Regions from separate parts of the Shewanella avicenniae genome, predicted to be linked through region 2. Evidence: riboswitches for the same ligand, from Rfam matches in the RefSeq annotation. Region 2 holds a riboswitch; the other holds the start of a gene.
What was found. Region 2 has a riboswitch for lysine ahead of JYB87_RS13695 (Na+/H+ antiporter NhaC family protein). Riboswitches for the same ligand answer to the same signal wherever they lie in the genome.
Positions count from the first base shown of each region.

Region 1: another riboswitch for lysine. It lies ahead of lysC (lysine-sensitive aspartokinase 3); the one in region 2 lies ahead of JYB87_RS13695 (Na+/H+ antiporter NhaC family protein).

Region 1 covers NZ_CP071503.1:3,481,583-3,484,969, reverse strand. Annotated here, with positions in the region: gene lysC (lysine-sensitive aspartokinase 3) at 208-1,560, opposite strand; lysine riboswitch at 1,691-1,866, opposite strand; gene JYB87_RS15410 (DUF3293 domain-containing protein) at 1,958-2,389, opposite strand; gene arcA (two-component system response regulator ArcA) at 2,924-3,387, shown strand, end outside.
Region 2 covers NZ_CP071503.1:3,081,828-3,085,214, reverse strand. Annotated here, with positions in the region: gene JYB87_RS13705 (electron transfer flavoprotein subunit beta/FixA family protein) at 1-591, shown strand, start outside; gene JYB87_RS13700 (electron transfer flavoprotein subunit alpha/FixB family protein) at 593-1,516, shown strand; lysine riboswitch at 1,594-1,785, shown strand; gene JYB87_RS13695 (Na+/H+ antiporter NhaC family protein) at 1,861-3,387, shown strand, end outside.

The DNA of each region.
Region 1 (3,387 bases), 400 kb from region 2:
CGATGCGGTTGAACAACACATGCAATGCGCCGGTCAGCGTAAGATGCTTGAATAAAACGCAGCGAAAAATAGTGGGATAACAGCCACTACGCACTAGGGGAAGTGCAGCACTGATTGTGAAGATGTTGAGGATTTTGCAGATTCTGTGCAATCTAATGGCCGCCACAATGCTCGGCGACCATAAGACTGAGAACAACGGGTTTGAGCTTACTGTTCGAATAAATCGCGGTGCAACGCTGCAACCACATCTGCAGCTTCTGACTCATGTACCAACACACATAAGTTGTGTGGGCTTGCGCCTTGGCAAATCATTCGCACATTGTGCGGTGCCAACACGGTAAACACCTTCTGGCAGATGCCAGCTGTGGTCGCGATACGGTTACCAATGATTGCCACCAACGCCAACTTATCTTCAACGCGCACTCGGCAGTGTTGTGACAGTTCTTGCAGCAGCGCTTCAGTCAGCAGACCTTGACCGCTAGAGTCGGAACCGGTTTTATCCAGCGTCAGCGACACGTTCACTTCAGAGGTGGTAATCAAATCCACACTGATTTTGTGTTTGGCTAAGGTTGCAAAGGTTTGTGCCAAGAAGCCTTGAGCGTGCAACATCTGCAAGCTGTGTAGGTTTAACAAGGTTTGGTCGCGACGTAACGCAACCGCACGGTAAACTGGCGGATTATCAACTTGATGGCGAATCCAAGTGCCACCTAATTCTGGCGCTTTGCTAGAACCGACAAACACCTGAATCTGTTGTCTGACTGCAGGCAGAATCGTTGCTGGGTGCAACACTTTCGCACCAAAGGTGGCCATTTCCGCAGCTTCGTTAAAGCTGATCTCAGGAATCGCAGTAGCATTTGGTGCTAAGCGTGGATCCGTGGTGAAAATCCCTGGCACGTCAGTCCAAATTTCTACTGCATCAGCATTTAACGCTTCAGCGAGCAAGGCCGCAGAGTAGTCTGAGCCACCACGGCCTAAGGTAGTAGTACGGCCTTCTTCATCGGCACCAATAAAGCCTTGGGTTACGATAATTTGGCTGGCGAGCAATGGCTGCAGTTTTTCTGTGGCAAGTGCTTTCAGCTCAGCAATTTGCGGTTCTGCACGACCAAATAAACTGTCGGTACGCATCACTTGGCGCACATCAAAGGCTGATGACACTACGCCACGTTCTCTGATCACCGCGGCAAACAACTGTGATGAACACTGCTCACCGAGTGATAACAATTCATCGGCAGTGGCTTTGTTTGGATCGGCTTGGAACTGTTGACTCAATACGTCAACCTTGCTCAGTAAACGATCTATCGCCGCGCTAACATCGTCAGGACGGGCTAGGCAATCCACGATGGCATACTGGATTTGCGCAATTTTTTTCAACAGTGCTAATCGTTGCGCCTCGGTGAGGTTTGCTTGGGCTAATTCCACCAGTAAGTTGGTCACACCGCTTGAGGCGCTTACGACCACAACCCGAGTGTTAGGATTATTTAGCACAATATCGGCACAACGATTCATCGCGCTGTAGTCAGCGACGGAAGTACCGCCAAATTTTGCGACAACTAAAGACATTAGCAGACCCTCCCACATGGGAAGAATACACAAACTGTAACTGGATTGAATTTCATGTCAGCTCCGAACAAATTTCGTTCGAAGAGCCTGGTGCTAGTACAAGGCACCCTAAGAAGGGAAAAGCGATGGTCACACCAGAAGCTCTCCACCAAAAATACGGTGACAGTCGTTAGGATTCAGCCTAACCAACCGGTAAACGCGCTACCAATCTCACGTTAACCTCGGCGTCTATCTCCCTCATGAGTTGTCAGTGGATAATTGGTATCCTCAAACTCACTACCTAGTAGACGCTCCTCTTCTGTTTCTTCCCAAAGGAAGGAGAAGGAAAATTACAGTGCTATGGCTACATTGTCAACGCTGGCGTGTAGTTTTCGTGCAAAACCAGCCAAAAGAGGTATTAGTCTAAGATCTCTGGCAGCTCTTCAACGATACGAACATACTGACTAAATTCACCCATGGTTACCGGCTCAGCTTTACTGTGGCAAGGGATTAGATGGATGTGGCCGTTCTCTACGTAGTAGAAAGCATTTTGCTGATACTTATGGGCTAACTGATGTGCACTGGCTTGATCGAGATAGACCGCCCAGCTTTTTTCCATATGTTGTAAATCGGGAGAGGCACCCATCATGGCGCGATAAGCACAGCCACTTTGATGAATATCTTGCTGAAGTTGTTTGTCTCGTAAACGATTTTGACTGCTGGAAAGGAGAATACCCAAAGGGTTACTGGCAGTAATAATGGCAAATGCGCACGGGGGATTTAAATATTGAGTCAGCAAAAAACAACTATTTTGATAATGTTGCCAGAGCTGTTTGAACGCTACGTCCATTCTTAAGCGGCTCCTAAAGATAGCTCGCAGTAGTCTAGCAAAGCCGAAACAAAATCCAAAGTAATTCTCTTATGTGACGAACTTTATCAATCTTTGGGACAAACCGTCCCTTATTTAACTAAAAATCCCTTGAAAATGGGCTTTTGCGGCAAATTTGTTAACATTTCATTTGTTAACAAATGCCCAATAAGAGTACAATATCGGCTAACGATCACAAGTTTGCTCGATTGCCACCGAACAGGATATTTGCTAGGCGCAACTTGAGTCGTGCCAAGCTGTTCGGTTCCTGAACGAGAAAGAATTTTGACCGGATATTCAAGAATAAGCTGGAACTTAATGCCACACTGAGTATCTGAGTTATTACATTTCGTACACCTTTGTTGTACACAAAAATTCAACTAATCATGAAGTACTGACTGTGTAACCTGATTTTGGTTAATAGCCATTAAAATTCAACGTATTGGAATTAGCAGAGCGATACAGGCATGAGCGCAGCTCATGGTTAGAATCCACTGATTTATTTAGGTAAATGATATGCAAAACCCGCACATTCTTATTGTAGAAGACGAAGCTGTTACCCGTAACACTCTGAGAAGCATTTTCGAAGCTGAAGGATATGTCGTTTCAGAAGCAAACGACGGTGCGGAGATGCACAAAGCGTTACAAGAGAACAAAATTAATCTGGTAGTAATGGATATCAACTTGCCAGGTAAAAACGGTTTGTTGTTAGCCCGCGAATTGCGTGAAATCAACAACATTGGCTTGATCTTCCTCACTGGTCGTGACAACGAAGTGGATAAAATCTTGGGCTTGGAAATTGGCGCTGATGACTACATCACTAAGCCTTTCAACCCACGTGAATTGACCATTCGTGCACGCAACCTGTTGACGCGTGTCACCAGTGTGAGCTCAGAGCCTGAAGAAAAGTCTGCGATTGAAGCATATGCATTCAATGGTTGGACGCTGGATGTGAACAGCCGCTCTTTGGTGAACCCAGA
Region 2 (3,387 bases):
GCAACCGAAGTGGTGGTGGTCACGGTCGGCCCTGCTGCAGCGCAAGAGCAGCTGCGTACGGCATTAGCACTCGGTGCTGATCGCGCGCTGCACGTGGTGCATGACCAAGCGCTTGAACCTTTATCTATTGCCAAACTGCTGCATGCAGTGCAACAAAAGGAGCAAGCACAGCTGTTGCTGCTTGGTAAACAGTCAATCGACGGGGATAACAACCAAACCGGGCAGATGTTATCCGCGTTAGCTAAGTTGCCTCAAGCGACCTTTGTCTCTGACGTTGAGTTGTTAGATGAGCAGAGCATCGCTGTGACCCGCGAAGTTGATGGTGGTGTTCAGGTATTGAAATTGCCGCTGCCAGCGGTATTGACTGCAGATCTGCGCCTCAATGAACCACGCTACGCCACATTACCCAACATTATGAAGGCGAAGCGTAAGCCGCTAGAAACGACGGATGCCGCCGGTTTAGGTGTCACTCTAAAAGCGCATCAACAGATTATCAGCGTGACGCCGCCAGCGCAGCGTTGTGCCGGTGTGATGGTGGACTCGGTTGAAGCCCTGATTGATAAACTTAAAAACGAAGCGAAGGTGATCTGATATGGCGGTGTTAGTAATTGCAGAACATGATAATGCCCAGCTAAAAGCGGATGTCGCCAAAGCGGTTACCGCAGCCACTCAGCTCGGCCAAGCGGTGCATGTGTTAGTTGCTGGGGCTGATTGCCAAGCGGTCGCCGATGCTGCCGCCAAATTGAGTGGTGTCACGCAAGTGTTGCTGGCCAATCACACGGTTTATCAACATCAATTAGCAGAAAATATCAGTGAGTTGGTGGTCGCTAATGCGGCCGAATATAGCCACATTGTCACCGTCGCCAGTGCATTTGGTAAGGATTTGTTACCTAGAGTGGCCGCGTTACTCGATGTGGCTATGATTTCCGAGATCGTTGCCATTCAAGATAGTGACACCTTTGTACGGCCAATTTATGCAGGCAATGCATTGGCGACAGTCAAAAGTTTGGATGCAGTGAAAGTTGTCTCAATTCGCAGTACTGCGTTTGATGCTGCGAGCGCTGATGGCAGCGCGACTATAACTGCGGTTGAACAAGTGTTTGCGCCGTTGAGCGAGTTTGTCAGTAAAACCGAATTGCAGTCCGAGCGGCCTGAACTTGGCAGCGCCAATGTGGTGGTCGCCGGTGGTCGCGCGCTTGGCAGTGCGGAGAATTTCGGCCTGATAGAGCAACTGGCAGATAGGCTCGGTGGTGCTGTCGGTGCTAGTCGCGCTGCGGTCGATGCAGGCTTTGTGGCGAATGATCTGCAAGTTGGGCAGACCGGTAAAATTGTGGCGCCAGCACTTTATATCGCGGTGGGGATTTCTGGCGCTATCCAGCATCTGGCAGGGATGAAAGACTCCAAAGTGATCGTGGCAATCAACAAAGATCCACAGGCGCCTATCTTCCAAATTGCGGATTACGGTTTAGAGGCAGATCTGTTTGAAGCCTTGCCGAAATTCATAGAAATGATTTAATCTTGCCACTATTGAGAAGGCGGCTGAGGTTTGTCCCTCGGCCGCTTTTTTATTAGGTCGGTTTCTTTAACCTGGAAATCGACAGTAGAGGTGCACGCAGTAAGAGTAATGGCAACGAGGGTGATTCCGTTGACCTGCCATAAAAGGACTGAGTGCCGAAGCAGTTAGAAGTATCAAGTCGACTGCTGGGGCTGTAGCCGAATAGGTGCAGCACTGTCACAGAAAGATGGTTGAGCAATGACTCAGCCCTGTGGAGCGCTACTTAAATTCAGGTGTTTGGCTTTATGCCGTGTACGCCGTTGCTCTGCAAATGCTTTTGAACTTAACAAAAAGAATAACGACGTATGACCATTATCAGTTATGCCGATTCGGCATTGTCTTTACTGCCCCCAGTTATTGCCATCGTATTGGCTATTATCACTCGCAAGGTATTAGTGTCGCTTGGTGTCGGTATCCTCGTGGGGGTTTTACTGCTAACCCAGTGGAATATCAGTAATGCGGGTGTGTATCTGGCGCAGCGCGTTACCGCATTAGTCTGGGATGAAGGCGCAGTGAATAGCTGGAACCTATTCGTACTGGGCTTTTTAGTCTTGCTCGGCATGATCACCGCTTTGATTACCACCAGTGGCGCCGCCCGCGCATTTGCCGATTGGGGCAAACAACATATTCGTAAGCGTCGCGATGCCAAAATGCTCACTATGGTGTTGGGTATCGTGGTGTTTATTGATGATTACTTTAATAGTTTGGTGGTGGGCAGTATCTCGCGGCCACTGACAGACCGCTACTATATCTCGCGTGCGAAGTTAGCTTATTTGCTTGATTCCACCGCGGCACCTGTGTGTGTGATTTCACCTGTGTCCAGTTGGGGGGCGTATATTATCGCGCTCATTGGAGGCATTCTTGCCACTCACGGCATGAGTGATATTGGCCATCTCACCGCATTTATTGAGATGATCCCAATGAACTACTACGCGATTTTTGCGCTGTTGTTGCTGTTTTTTGTGGCCTACTTTGAGTTAGATATTGGCCCAATGCGCCAACATGAACAGGCTGCGCGGCGTGGTGAGTTATACGATGAAACAAAAGGTGTTCCGCCCGGCGCGTCAGTTGAACTGACAGAGGCTGATAGCGGTAATGTGCTGGGCTTGTTCTTGCCAATTGGCGTACTTGTGCTCGCCACACTCTATTTTATGCTGGCGTCTGGTGGCGCGGCGTTGGCTGAAAAACAACTCGAGTTTAGTTTGATTGGCGCGTTTGAATTAACTGACGTGGCATCCTCGCTGTTTTACGGCGCATTATGCGGCTTGGCAATCACCTTAGTGTTGGCGCTGTTGCAAAAATTATCGCTCAAGATGATAGCGAATGCGCTTTGGATTGGTGCCAAATCGATGTTACCGGCAATCTACATCCTGTTGTTTGCTTGGACCATCTCAGGCGTGATTGGCGCGCTTGAAACTGGCAAATATATGGCGAGCCTCGCCAGCGGCAATATTCCATTCGCGCTGCTGCCTGCGGTGCTTTTTGTCTTGGCTGGGTTTACGGCGTTTTCGACCGGTACCAGCTGGGGCACGTTTGGCATTATGCTGCCAATCGCGGCGGATATGGCGATGGGCAGTCATCAAAGTATGATGTTGCCGATGATGGCGGCTGTGCTGTCGGGCTCGGTTTTTGGCGACCACTGCTCGCCAATTTCGGATACCACGATTTTGTCGTCAACGGGAGCGAGTTGCCATCATATCGACCATGTGACAACCCAGCTGCCGTATTCGCTGATTGTGGCGCTGTTATCAATGGCGGGTTATTTGGTGATGGGCTTTAGCGGTTCGGTGTTAGCGGGATTAGCCACTTGCAGCGTGTTATTTGTGGTCGCG